DNA from 2 places in the Blautia sp. LMAG:36 genome. Region 2 is predicted to be linked to the other one. Evidence: a T-box and tRNA genes for the amino acid it is inferred to sense, from the RefSeq annotation. Region 2 holds a T-box; the other holds one or more tRNA genes.

Region 1 (6,725 bases), 340 kb from region 2:
AGCAACGGTATATTTTCAGGCCGTATTCCGTAAATATGACGACCTGAACGCAAGTGTCCAGGAAAACATCGGCGCTGTGCGTGTGGTCAAGGCCTATGTCCGCGAAGACTACGAGATCAGTAAATTCCAGAAAGCCTGCAACAAAGTATACGAAATGTTCTTAAGTGCTGAGAAGATCGTTGTCATGAACATGCCCCTGATGCAGTTTACCGTTTATGCCTGTATCCTGGGGATCAGCTGGCTCGGCGCCAAAATGATCGTAGGCAGCTCCCTTACTACCGGTGAGCTTATGAGCCTTCTCACCTACTGCATGAACATTCTCATGAGCCTTATGATGCTTTCCATGGTTTTTGTTATGGTAACAATGAGTATTGCCAGCGCAGAGCGTGTTACGGAAGTCATCAATGATACTGCTGACATCACAGATCCGGAAGATCCAGTAACAGATGTCCCGGACGGAAGTATCGTCTTCGATCATGTAAATTTCAGCTATAAGAAAGACAGTCAGGAACCCGTTCTGAAGGATATCAATCTCTCGATCCGCTCCGGCGAGACCATAGGGATCATCGGCGGTACCGGAAGTGCAAAATCCAGCCTTGTCAACCTGATCAGCCGTCTTTATGACGTAACGGATGGTTCTGTTTCCGTAGGAGGCATCGATGTCCGTAAATACCATCTGGAATCTCTCAGAAATCAGGTTTCCGTTGTTCTTCAGAAGAATGTACTCTTCTCAGGAACCATTCTGGAAAACCTCCGATGGGGTGACAAAAATGCCACTGAGGAGGAATGCCGCCGCGCATGCCAGCTTGCCTGTGCCGATGATTTCATCGAAAAAATGCCGGACAAATACAATACCTTCATTGAACAGGGCGGCTCCAATGTTTCCGGAGGCCAGAAGCAGCGTCTCTGTATTGCCCGTGCTCTTCTGAAGAAGCCGAAGATACTGATCCTGGATGACTCCACCAGTGCAGTAGATACTGCCACAGATGCAAGGATCCGCCGCGCCTTTGCTGAGGAGATCCCGGATACCACCAAGCTGATCATCGCACAGCGTGTTTCCAGCATCCAGAACGCGGACCGGATCATCGTTATGGATAACGGTGAGATCAACGGTTTTGGTACCCACGAGGAGCTTCTTAAGACCAACGCCATTTATCAGGAAGTATTTCATTCACAGACCGGCGGCGCCGGTGATTTTGACGAGGGAGGTGAGCCGGCTTGAAAAAACAGAACATGAAAGGCCCGGGCGGTCCTGGCCCAAGGGGTATGGGAACACCGGAGCAGCCGGGAAAGCTTCTGGGACGCCTTGCCCGTTATATCTTTAAAAACTACAGTATCCATATCGTGATCGTGGTGATCTGCATTTTTGTCAGTGTTCTTGCCAATGTACAGGGAACCATGTTCATGAAAACCCTGATCGACCAGTATATCACACCGCTTCTCTCAGCAGATACACCGGATTTCGGGCCTCTGGCTGCAGCCATCGCACGTGTGGCATGCTTTTACGCCATTGGTGTTATTGCCACCTATACTTATAACCGTATCATGATCAATGTTTCCCAGGGAACCTTACGTAACCTCAGAAACGATATGTTTGCAACGATGGAAACGCTTCCCATCAAATATTTTGACACTCACGCACACGGCGATATCATGTCCATCTACACCAACGACATTGATACCCTGCGCCAGATGATCAGCCAGAGTTTTCCGCAGCTGCTTTCCAGTGTGATCACCATCGTCAGTGTTCTTGTAAGTATGCTGATCCTGAATGTTCCGCTTACTGTAGTTACCCTGCTTATGGTTGCCATTATGATGACTGCCAGCCGGAAGCTTGCAGGCTTAAGCGGAAAATATTTCCTGGAGCAGCAGACCAACCTTGGTATTGTCAATGGTTATATCGAAGAGATGATGGAGGGTCAGAAGGTTGTCAAGGTCTTCTGCCATGAGGACGAAAGCATCCGGAAATTCGATGAACTGAACGACCAGCTTTTCACCAGCGCAGACAATGCAAACCGTTTTGCCAACATCCTGATGCCTGTGGTCGCACAGCTTGGAAATGTCAGCTATGTGATCTGCGCCATGGTGGGCGGTATCCTTGCTATCAACGGCATCGGCAGCTTCACACTTGGCGGGCTTGCCAGCTTCCTGACCTTCAATAAGAGCTTCAACATGCCTATCAACCAGGTCAGCCAGCAGTTCAACAGTATTGTTATGGCTCTTGCAGGTGCAAAACGTATCTTTGATCTTTTGGATGAAAAACCGGAAGTGGATGAAGGCTACGTTACTCTCGTCAATGCAAAAGAGGAAAACGGTGTTCTTACCGAATCCGACAAACGTACCGGCCGCTGGGCATGGAAGCATTTCCACAAAGCTGAGGGTACCACTGATTATATCGAGCTGAAGGGTGATATGGTCCTGGAGGATGTAGACTTTGGTTATAATTCCAACAAGATCGTTCTCCATGACATCAACATGTATGCACAGCCAGGCCAGAAGATTGCTTTTGTAGGCTCTACCGGCGCCGGAAAAACCACCATCACCAATCTTCTGAACCGTTTTTACGACATTCAGAAGGGTAAGATCCGTTATGACGGCATCAACATCACCAAGATCAAAAAAGATGATCTCAGACGCTCCATGGGCATCGTTCTTCAGGATACCAACCTGTTCACAGCAACCGTTATGGAAAATATCCGCTACGGAAAGCTGGATGCCACAGATGAGGAGGTTATCGCAGCAGCAAAGCTTGCCAACGCCGACGGTTTCATCCGCAGGCTTCCGCAGGGTTATAATACCCTTCTCCGCGGAAACGGTGCAAACTTAAGTCAGGGCCAGCGACAGCTTCTCTCCATTGCCCGTGCAGCCGTTGCAGACCCGCCCGTCCTGATCCTGGACGAGGCCACCAGCTCCATTGATACCCGTACCGAAAAACTTGTACAGGATGGTATGGATAAGCTGATGGAAGGCAGGACGACCTTTGTGATCGCCCACAGACTTTCCACAGTACGCAACAGTGACTGCATCATGGTCCTGGAGCAGGGACACATCATCGAGCGTGGTTCCCACGAGGAGTTGCTTGCACAGAAGGGCCGGTATTATCAGCTGTATAACGGCTGATCCAGGCTCACAGTTATTTTCGATCTAAAATATTCAATACCAAAAACATGCAGGGTGTATCTTTTCTGATAGTCCTGCATGTTTTTTTATGCTATAATCTTTGATTGAAATCTATTTTTCCGGAAAGGAGTCTCCGTATTTTTATATATGAAACAAACTGAAGAATATTACTACGCCAAAATGTCGAAAGATAAACAAAACGTGTACCGTGCAATGCTTCACGGGCTTATGGAGCTTTCCGACGAGTTCCTGATCCCGCAGGTACCAACCACCGATGGAAACTGGCTCTATGATGTATTTTTCCAGCTTCGTCTGGATCACCCGGAGATTTTCTGGGCTGTGGGGTTTAAATACCGTTATTACAAGGACTCGCCAAATCTGATACTGATCCCTGAATATATCTTCGACAAAAATAAAATCCGGGAGCATCAGAAAGCCCTGGGAGCCCGCGTAGACAAGCTTGTGCGCACCGCCATGAAGTTTTCCGAGTGGGATAAGGAAAAATATGTCCATGACTTCATCTGTGAAAATATCCGCTACGACAAGCTGAAAAAGCCATATTCCCACGAGATCATCGGGCCTCTGGGCCATGGTGTCGGTGTCTGCGAGGGAATCGCCAAATCCGTAAAGGTCCTCTGTGATGCCCTTGGTGTATGGTGTATTATCGCCATCTGTGGGAACAATCCGGAAAAAGGGATCAAATACCGTCATACCTGGAACATCGTCCGGATCAACGGACAGTACTATCATCTGGATGCCACCTTCGATAATACTCTGGGCAAAAACGAAGACGGCTCAACCAGTATCCGTTACGATTATTTTAATCTGGATGACAAAAACATCTTTCGTGACCATGAACCACTGATCGCTCCGGCACCTCCCTGCCCGGATGGAAACCACTTTTATTACCGTGAGAAAAAGCTATCCTTCACCAAATTGGAAGACGTATACAAACGTGCCCTCCAGGCCGCAAAAAAAGGCCGCGAATTCACCTTCCACTGGCGAGGCGGATATCTCACCCGTGAAGTCCTCGCAGACCTTGTAGATCAGATCCAGGCCGCAGGAAAGACACGGGACAAAAAAGCCATCATCACACTCAACTGGCCTCAGGCTGTACTGCGATTTCATTTTGCGGAACAGCAGGCGGAAGGGAAGGTGTTTATTGAGGAAGTGAATGAAGGGGAGAAACTGTAACGTCATTTAAGAAATTCGATAGAGTCAAAATGCCACATATCATTATGCATATGTGGCATTTTTCTGTGAATATAATTCTAAAAATTAAAAGACTTTCCATAAATCAGATTTATAGAAAGCCTCTTAAGCACTGCGGATAACAGGACTTGAACCTGCACGGTTGCCCACTGGTACCTAAAACCAGCGCGTCTGCCAATTCCGCCATATCCGCATATTCAATTATATTTTCATCCTGTCTGATGATAAAAAAATAACGGAAAGCAAATGCTTTCCGCTAATGAGGCATCGGGGATTCGAACCCCGGACAACTTGATTAAAAGTCAAGTGCTCTACCGACTGAGCTAATACCCCATAAAAAGGACTGGGCTAGCTGGATTCGAACCAGCGAATGCAGCAGTCAAAGTGCTGTGCCTTACCGCTTGGCGATAGCCCAATGGGCGAAGGGTGGATACAGGGATTCGAACCCTGGGCCTCCAGAGCCACAATCTGGCGCGCTAACCAACTGCGCTATACCCACCACAACGTGCCTGAAGGGATTCGAACCCCCGACCCACGGCTTAGAAGGCCGTTGCTCTATCCAGCTGAGCTACAGACACATGCTCTCTTCTCAGAGAAGCGGGTGATGGGAATCGAACCCACGTATCCAGCTTGGAAGGCTGGTGTTCTACCATTGAACTACACCCGCATGCTTGCGGTAATAAGTTTACAGCAGTCGGGGTGACAGGATTCGAACCTGCGGCCTCCTGGTCCCAAACCAGGCGCTCTAGCCAAACTGAGCCACACCCCGATGTACCATTTACTTATGGTTTTTATTAAGTTGTTGTCGTCTTCGTTTGTGTTTCGTTTTCGTTTCCTGCCTGACGACAAGTGATATTATATTATAGCAATCTACAAATGTCAACACCTTTTTTGAATTTTTTAAAAAAAACTTTTTTTCACGTTTTTTCCGCCTATTTAAAGGTTTTCTTGTCATTTGCGACTGGCTTATGGTATCATGAAACCATAATTAAAGTCAAGAAAAAAAACAAATAATAAGGAGATGTTTTTACATGGATATAAAATTATTTCAGCAGAAGCTTAATGACATCTGTGCCATCGCTGAGGAAAACAATAAGCAGCTCTCCCAGCAACAGATCCGTGACCATTTCGATGAATCGGATCTGAGCACTTCACAGCTTGTAAAGATCCTGCAGTATCTCAAATTAAAAGGGATCACCATCGAAGGCGCCGATGAAGCTGCCAGCGCTGCCAGAGCAGATGCTGTTTCATCCGAATCCAGCGACAAGGAAGAGCTTCCGGGTACCCGTGCTGCTCTTACTGCCGAGGAACAGGCTTATCTCAATGACTATATGGAAAGCTTTTCCCCGGAAGGACTTGATCCGGATGATCTTGCGTCCCTCTTTCAGGCCTTTGCAAAGGGAGACACTGCTGCCGAAGGTGCACTGACACAGTTCTACATGGCTCAGGCAGCCCAGATGGCCGCTGAACTGAACTGTGAGGAAATCCACCTGGCCGATCTCATTCAGGAGGCAAATCTGGCCCTTCTGGCGTCTCTCAAAGAGACAGACCCACAGGAGAAAAACGATACCTGGATGCGTGGTCGTATCCGCAGTGGGATCCTTCATGCCATTGAGGAACAGACACAACAGAAATTCCGTGACGACTATCTGGTATCCAAGGTAGAAAACCTGGAGGCTGCGGTTAAAGAACTCACAGACGATGATGACGCCACCAAATTCACCATTGATGAGCTTGCCGTGATCCTGGATATGAATGTGGATGAGATCCGGGATGTACTTCGCCTTACCGGAGATGATAAATAAAACTTTCTTCCTATTCTTCACAAAAACGGGTCTGACATAGCTTGTCAGACCCGTAATCTTAATATTCTTTATGCTTTTTCTTCCCGTTTCAGCTCCGCCGGTTCTGCCAGATGGATCTTTCCTTCCCGAAATATGTGGATAAATACCTCCGCCATATCCGGATCGAACTGTTTTCCTTCCTCTTCTCTTATAATCCGAAGAGCTTTTTCCACTGGCATCAGTTCTTTATAACAACGTTTGGATGTCATGGCATCAAAGGAATCTGCGATGCAGAGGATCCTTGCAGATGCCGGGATATCTTCTCCCGCGATCCTCCTTGGATAGCCGTTTCCGTCATAACGTTCGTGATGACCGATAACCGCAGGGATAACATAATCCAGCGACGGAAGGTGACGGATGATCCCGATGGACGCTTCCACATGACCTTTCATGATCTCATACTCTTCATCCGTAAGCTTGCCTTCTTTATTCAGGATATGCTCCGGGATCCCGATCTTTCCAACATCATGAAGAAGCGCCGCCTGACGGATGATCTCCACCATTTCCGTTGTATAGTTCAGCGCCTTCGCAAGACTTGTTGCGTAATAA
Region 2 (6,725 bases):
ATCAGCTGGGCAGTGGGAGAAAGCTCGTCCAGAAGCTCCACGATCTTATTCTTGTTTGGCATGGTCAGGTTAAAGCCCTTGATCCCACAGGCTTTCAGTCCTTCCACAGCCTGGGGAAGGGTCTCCTCTGTTACATCAAAACAGAGATACACATAATCAAGTCCAAGATAACGGAATGCCTCATTGTGCATTAAAGGTGATACGCTGTGTGCCACGGGGCTTCCCAGAAGGCCGGTAAGCCCGGTATGTCCGGTAATATTGATCATTGTTCGATTCCCTCCTGTATCTCATAAAATAGAATTTCTTTACGAAATATAATAAAAAATATTTTAGCACTATAAAGTGCGAAAATCAACAAATACAAATATTGTACGGAAATTTATACATTTTTGTCGCCGATTCATAGAAAAAATCTATAAATGTCGAGGCAGACAGAAACGACCCGATAAGTTAGAAGAATCGACATCCGGATTTGACAAAATATGCAAAGAGCCTGCCCTATAATAAATACACTTACCAAAGTTGAGAATCGATGGCAGACGAAACAGCAGTGGGGGAAGCTTATGTATCAGAGGATGTACATAGATATCGTTTTTATGACGAATTTCCTTATGGATTACATGCTTTTAAGACTTGTGGGAAAATTTCTGCATCTTGATGGGAAACGCAGAAGATGTGTGATATCCGCTGCCTTTGGATCTTTTGTATCCTGCCTGCTTGTATGTGCACCTTTTAAGATCATTTTTCCTGCCGCTGTACTAATCCATGGCGGCTGCGCTTTTTTTATGGCGTCGTTTGCTTTTCGACTGAAAAAAGGCGGCCTTCTTGTAAAAACCATTCTGGCTCTGTATTTCACAGCTTTTGTGGTTGGCGGGATCTATCAGGCACTGGAAACGGAAAGAACCATGACGGTGAAAATATTTCTGCTTTTTCTGGCAGGGATTTATGGCACACTTTATACTCTGGGATGTGTGACCGAGACCTTCCGGTTTGGAAGAAGAAATATTTTTCCGGTCACTTTGAAATATCAGGGGAAGCTGCAGCAGACATACGGCTTTTATGATACCGGAAATCTCCTTATGGATCCTGTGAAAAAACAGCCGGTATCGATCATCAAACAGGAACTCCTGGGAAGCCTGATATCGAAAGAGCAGGTGAAAAAACTGATGGATATTAAAGATAAACCAGAGGCACTGGAAAATACAGGATTTGTCAGTCTGCAGCCGCATTTTCTGAGCTGCCATACCGCAGATGGAAAAAAAGGACTGCTGCTGGCAGTGATCCTTGATGAACTTCTGATCCAGACTCCCGAAAGGGTGGTACATGTAGGAAAACCGGTGCTTGCCATAACATCCGAGCCCTCAGCTTTGGGAGAAGAGTACGAGATACTTTTGAATTCCAGACTATTAAATTGAGAAGGGGGCTTATGTTATGAACAGAGCAGCTGCAAGATCCTATCCGTTTCAGGTGATCCGGAAATTTATGTTCAATCGTCCGGGAGAGGTTTTTTATATTGGTGGAAATGATATCCTTCCGGCGCCGTTGTCAGCGGAACGGGAGGCTGAAGTGATCGAAATGCTGGGAACAGAAAAGGAAAAAGAGGGAAAGTCGGTTCTGATCGAGCACAATCTACGGCTGGTGGTTTATATTGCAAAGAAATTTGATAATACAGGGGTAGGTGTGGAGGATCTGATCTCCATCGGAACCATAGGGCTCATAAAGGCTATCAATACCTTTGATCCGGTAAAAAATATCAAGCTTGCTACCTATGCATCACGATGTATCGAAAATGAGATCCTGATGTATCTGAGGAGAAACAGCAAAACAAAGATGGAGGTTTCCATTGATGAGCCGCTGAATGTGGACTGGGATGGAAATGAGCTGCTACTTTCGGATATCCTGGGAACGGATGACGATGTGATCTCCAGACGTCTGGAAGATGAGGTGGAGATCGCACTTCTTGGAAAAGCCATCAGCAAACTGACAAAGCGGGAACAGATGATCATCCGTCTGCGATTCGGTATCGGAAACCGGGAAGGAAGCGAGAAAACACAGAAGGAGGTAGCGGATCTTTTAGGAATTTCGCAATCCTACATTTCTCGCCTGGAAAAGCGGATCATGAAGCGGCTGCGGAAAGAAATCGTAAAGTATGAATAGATGAAACCGAAAAAAACGGTTTACCGGACAGGTTTCCCTTATGGAGGAAGTAAAACCAAAAAATATTTTTGAGACACCACAGGGAGATGAGCGTCTTGGATGGACCGGTGATGCAGAAATCTTCTGCCGTACGGCATGCTTCCTTGAAAATACCTATTCCTTCTACCGAAAATGGCTCCGTGATGTGGAGGCAGACCAGACAGGGGAGGACGGTGTCGCCCATGTTGTTCCGGATATCATTTCCGAAAACGAAGGGGATAACTGGCTCTTTGAGCAGGGAAGTCATTCGGCAGCAGCGAGAAGATTTAAAATTCCGGGAAATACAGTAGAATTCGTCAGAGACCTTCGGTATAATAAATACAGAGTGTTTACAGAACTACAGAATGAACAAAAGAAGGGATGTGGCAGAATGATCGACATTGCACATGCAAAACAGGAATTCGAAAAATATCTGGATGAGTACGACCGGGAGGATGAACAGATCTATCTGAAGATCGTACATACCTATGGAGTGGTGAAATACGCAGGAGAGATCGCCAGAAAAATGGAATGTTCCGATGAAGATGTGGAACTTGCGGAGCTGATCGGTCTGCTTCATGATATTGGCCGTTTTGAGCAGATCCGTAGATTTCACAGCTTTGAGCCGGGGACCATGGATCATGCAGTGTTCGGTGCAGAACTTCTTTTCGGGGAGGAGAAGCTGATCCGGCGCTTCGTGAAGGATGATAAATTTGATGAACTGATCGATGCAGCAATTCGGAAACACAGTGATTTCAAACTGGAAGGAATCCACGATGCCAGAACACTTTTCCATGCAAAATTGATCCGTGATGCCGATAAGCTGGATAATTGCCGGGTGAAGCTGGAAGCATCAATAGGGGCCATGTTTGGTGTATCAGAAGAGGTTGCCGGGGAAGGGCTGATCTCACCGGCAGTGTGGGAGTCCTGTCTCAGAAGAGAATCCGTGTTATCCGCAGACAGACATGTGCCGGTGGATTACTGGGTATCTTATCTTGCACAGTATTATGATATTAATTTTCCTGAGACCTGTGAGATCATCGAAGAAGAGGATTATATCACCAGGATCGCAGGCCGGTTGACTTACCAGGAGCAGGATACCAGAACTAAGATCCATATTCTCACAGAAGATCTGAACAGGTATCTGGAGATGCCGGCTGTGTCTGTGAAGGAATAGGATCATAGCAGTTACTGTTCACTGGCAATGTTCCGCGAGGTGTTTTTTGTGAGCGAAGGTCACAGAAAACCCGAGACATACCGCGCGAATTTATGCGATTAGCATAAATTCTGTGCATCGCGAAGCGTGTTACTGAGAACGGAGTGAGCAGTAACTCATAGCAGAGAGACTTGTTATATTTTTTTGTTTGGGGTTGACTTTGAGGCGGTTTTCACCTAAAATATATCAGAGATACGGCGATGATGAGAATAGTACACAGGGAATTATCTCAGAGAGGGATCTGCTTTGGTGGAAGGATCCTGTGCGTGAACTGTGGAACCGGCCTCGGAGCTCTGCGTGATTGAAGCGTGGCGTGTGTTTCCGGCGTTAACGGGTGTTGAGAGAACAGCTTTTCTGGCTGTTAACTGGGGTGGTACCGCCGAAGTCATTCGGTCCCTTGTGAGGGATCCGGAGGGCTTATTTTTTTGTCCGTAAAACGGGACTGTAAATGTAGTGTACGGTTTATGGGACATAAGAGCAAGCTGGAAGGATTCCGGATTGCTGTGGCTGCCTGACAGCCGGCAATATGTAACAGATCACAAGAAAAAGGAGATTTATCATGGCAAAAGAAAAGAAATTAGTACAGGCCATCACATCTATGGATGAGGATTTTGCTCAGTGGTATACAGACGTTGTTAAGAAGGCTGAGCTTTGTGGCTATACAAGTGTTAAGGGCTGTATGGCGATCAAACCTGCAGGTTATGCGATCTGGGAGAATATCCAGCATGAGCTTGACCGCAGATTTAAAGAGACCGGTGTAGAGAATGTTTACATGCCGATCTTTATTCCGGAGTCTCTTCTTGATAAAGAGAAAGATCATGTAGAAGGTTTTGCTCCGGAGGTTGCATGGGTGACTCATGGCGGCCTTGATCCGCTGCAGGAGAGACTTTGCGTGCGTCCGACTTCTGAGACTCTGTTCTGCGATTTCTACCAGAAAGAGATCCAGTCTCACAGAGATCTTCCAAAGGTATATAATCAGTGGTGTTCCGTTGTACGCTGGGAGAAGACAACACGTCCCTTCCTTCGTTCCAGAGAGTTTCTGTGGCAGGAGGGACATACTGCTCACGCAACAGCTGAGGAAGCGGAGCAGCGTACCATCCAGATGCTGAACATCTATGCAGACTTCTGCGAGGAAGTTCTTGCGATTCCGGTCATCAAAGGCCAGAAGACAGATAAAGAGAAATTTGCAGGTGCTGAGGCTACTTACACCATCGAATCTCTGATGCACGACGGTAAGGCTCTCCAGTCCGGTACAAGCCATAACTTCGGAGATGGCTTTGCCAAAGCATTCGGAATCCAGTACACAGATAAAGATAACACACTGAAATATGTTCACCAGACATCCTGGGGAATGACAACCCGTATGATTGGTGCTATCATCATGGTTCACGGTGATAACAGTGGACTTGTTCTTCCTCCGAGGATCGCTCCGGTACAGACTGTGATTATCCCGATCCAGCAGCGTAAAGAGGGCGTTATGGAGAAGGCTGACGAGCTTCTTGCAGCACTGAAGGCAGCAGGTATCCGTGCAAAGGTTGATGCGACAGACAAGAGCCCGGGATTCAAGTTTGCTGAGCAGGAGATGCGTGGTATCCCGCTTCGTGTGGAATGTGGACCGAAGGATATCGAGAATGGCCAGGCAGTTCTCTGCAGAAGAGATACCCGTGAGAAATACACAGTATCCTTCGAGGAGCTTGCAGATAAGGTAAAAGAGCTTCTGGATACCATTCAGCATGATATGCTGGAGCGCGCACGTGCACACAGAGAGGCGCATACTTATGTAGCAAAGAATTATGAGGAGTTTGGCGAGATCATCAACAGCAAGCCTGGCTTTATCAAAGCTATGTGGTGCGGAGATCGTGCGTGTGAGGACAAGATCAAGGAAGATTTCCAGGCAACATCCAGATGTATGCCGTTTGAGCAGGAGCAGTTAAGCGACGTTTGCGTATGCTGTGGAAAACCGGCTAAGAAGATGGTTTACTGGGGACGCGCATACTAAAAAATATAGCAGGCCACTTCAAAAAAGTGGGACGATCATATTGTAGAAACAACGGCGGGGCAAAATATGCTCCGCTGTTTTTATGAATCTATGTTATAATAGCGTTAAGGAAAACATATCAGAATATTATTCGGCTGCTGACATGGAGATAATACAGCGAAATGTAAACGTGTTTTGAACGCAGATCGCGAAGCGACTGCGTTCATGAGCAAGTAGCGAAGCGGATTGCGAATGTCCGCTTTACCGGACAGCAGCGATCATCAAGAGGAGTTATTATGACGATAAACATACCACAAAAGGCAGAACAGATCCTGTGCACTCTCAATGAAGCCGGCTATGAGGCATATGTTGTTGGCGGCTGTGTCCGGGATTCCATCCTGAACCGGGTGCCTGGGGACTGGGATATCACTACCTCCGCACTTCCGGAGCAGGTGAAGGCGCTTTTTCACAGAACTGTAGATACGGGGATTCAGCATGGAACAGTAACTGTAATGATGGGCAAAGAGGGCTTTGAGGTGACAACCTACCGTGTAGACGGAGAATATCATGACGGCCGCCACCCGGATGCCGTGACCTTTACCAGAAGTCTTGAGGAAGATCTGAAACGAAGAGATTTTACTATTAACGCCATGGCTTATCATCCGGAGCATGGACTGGTGGACCTGTTTGGCGGAATGGAGGATATCAATAGGAAGATCATCCGTTGTGTCGGGGAACCGGTGGAACGTTTTACAGAGGATGCTCTTCGGATGCTCCGTGCAGTGCGTTTTTCCGCACAGCTTGGTTTTACTGTGGAAGAGAATACGAAAGCGGCACTGGCACGGATGTCGGGGAATCTGGAGCATGTCAGTGCAGAGCGTATCCAGACAGAGCTTGTAAAGCTTCTGGTATCAGATCATCCGGATTACCTCCGGACAGCCTGGGAGACAGGCCTTACCCGGGAATTTCTTCCGGAATTTGATGCTTGCATGGAAACAGCGCAGAATACCCCCCATCACTGCTGCAGCGTAGGCGAACACATCCTGAAAAGCCTTACGGAGATTGAGAATGACAGGCTTCTTCGTATCACCATGCTTCTTCATGACATTGCCAAGCCGGTTGTAAAAAAGACAGACGAGAATGGAAGAGACCACTTTAAGACTCACGGACCGGCAGGCGAGAAGCTGGCAGGAAAGATCCTGCGCCGTCTGAAATTTGATAATGTAACGATCCGAAATACCTGTCGGCTGATCCGGTATCATGATCTTCGTCCCACACCGGACGCCGAGGATGTGCGGAGAGCTGTGAATCTTATCGGAGAAGAGCTTTTTCCGCTGTATCTGAAAGTACAGAAGG

Evidence for each region. The T-box of region 2 lies ahead of proS (proline--tRNA ligase). A T-box ahead of a tRNA ligase gene usually reads a tRNA of that ligase, here a tRNA-Pro.
Region 1: it encodes a tRNA-Pro, which carries the amino acid that the T-box ahead of proS (proline--tRNA ligase) is inferred to sense. The anticodon was not compared.

The regions. Positions count from the first base shown of each region.
Region 1 covers NZ_NALB01000003.1:211,627-218,351, reverse strand. The annotation lists gene CCC17_RS01220 (ABC transporter ATP-binding protein) at 1-1,222, shown strand, start outside; gene CCC17_RS01215 (ABC transporter ATP-binding protein) at 1,234-3,120, shown strand; gene CCC17_RS01210 (transglutaminase domain-containing protein) at 3,268-4,314, shown strand; tRNA gene CCC17_RS01205 (tRNA-Leu) at 4,446-4,525, opposite strand; tRNA gene CCC17_RS01200 (tRNA-Lys) at 4,593-4,665, opposite strand; tRNA gene CCC17_RS01195 (tRNA-Gln) at 4,676-4,747, opposite strand; tRNA gene CCC17_RS01190 (tRNA-His) at 4,758-4,831, opposite strand; tRNA gene CCC17_RS01185 (tRNA-Arg) at 4,837-4,910, opposite strand; tRNA gene CCC17_RS01180 (tRNA-Gly) at 4,929-4,999, opposite strand; tRNA gene CCC17_RS01175 (tRNA-Pro) at 5,027-5,101, opposite strand; gene CCC17_RS01170 (hypothetical protein) at 5,364-6,137, shown strand; gene CCC17_RS01165 (histidine kinase N-terminal 7TM domain-containing diguanylate cyclase/phosphohydrolase) at 6,206-6,725, opposite strand, start outside.
Region 2 covers NZ_NALB01000003.1:554,652-561,376, forward strand. The annotation lists gene CCC17_RS02790 (shikimate dehydrogenase) at 1-266, opposite strand, end outside; gene CCC17_RS02795 (sigma-E processing peptidase SpoIIGA) at 564-1,415, shown strand; gene sigE (RNA polymerase sporulation sigma factor SigE) at 1,432-2,157, shown strand; gene CCC17_RS02805 (HD domain-containing protein) at 2,198-3,352, shown strand; T-box leader at 3,583-3,792, shown strand; gene proS (proline--tRNA ligase) at 3,951-5,390, shown strand; gene CCC17_RS02815 (CCA tRNA nucleotidyltransferase) at 5,666-6,725, shown strand, end outside.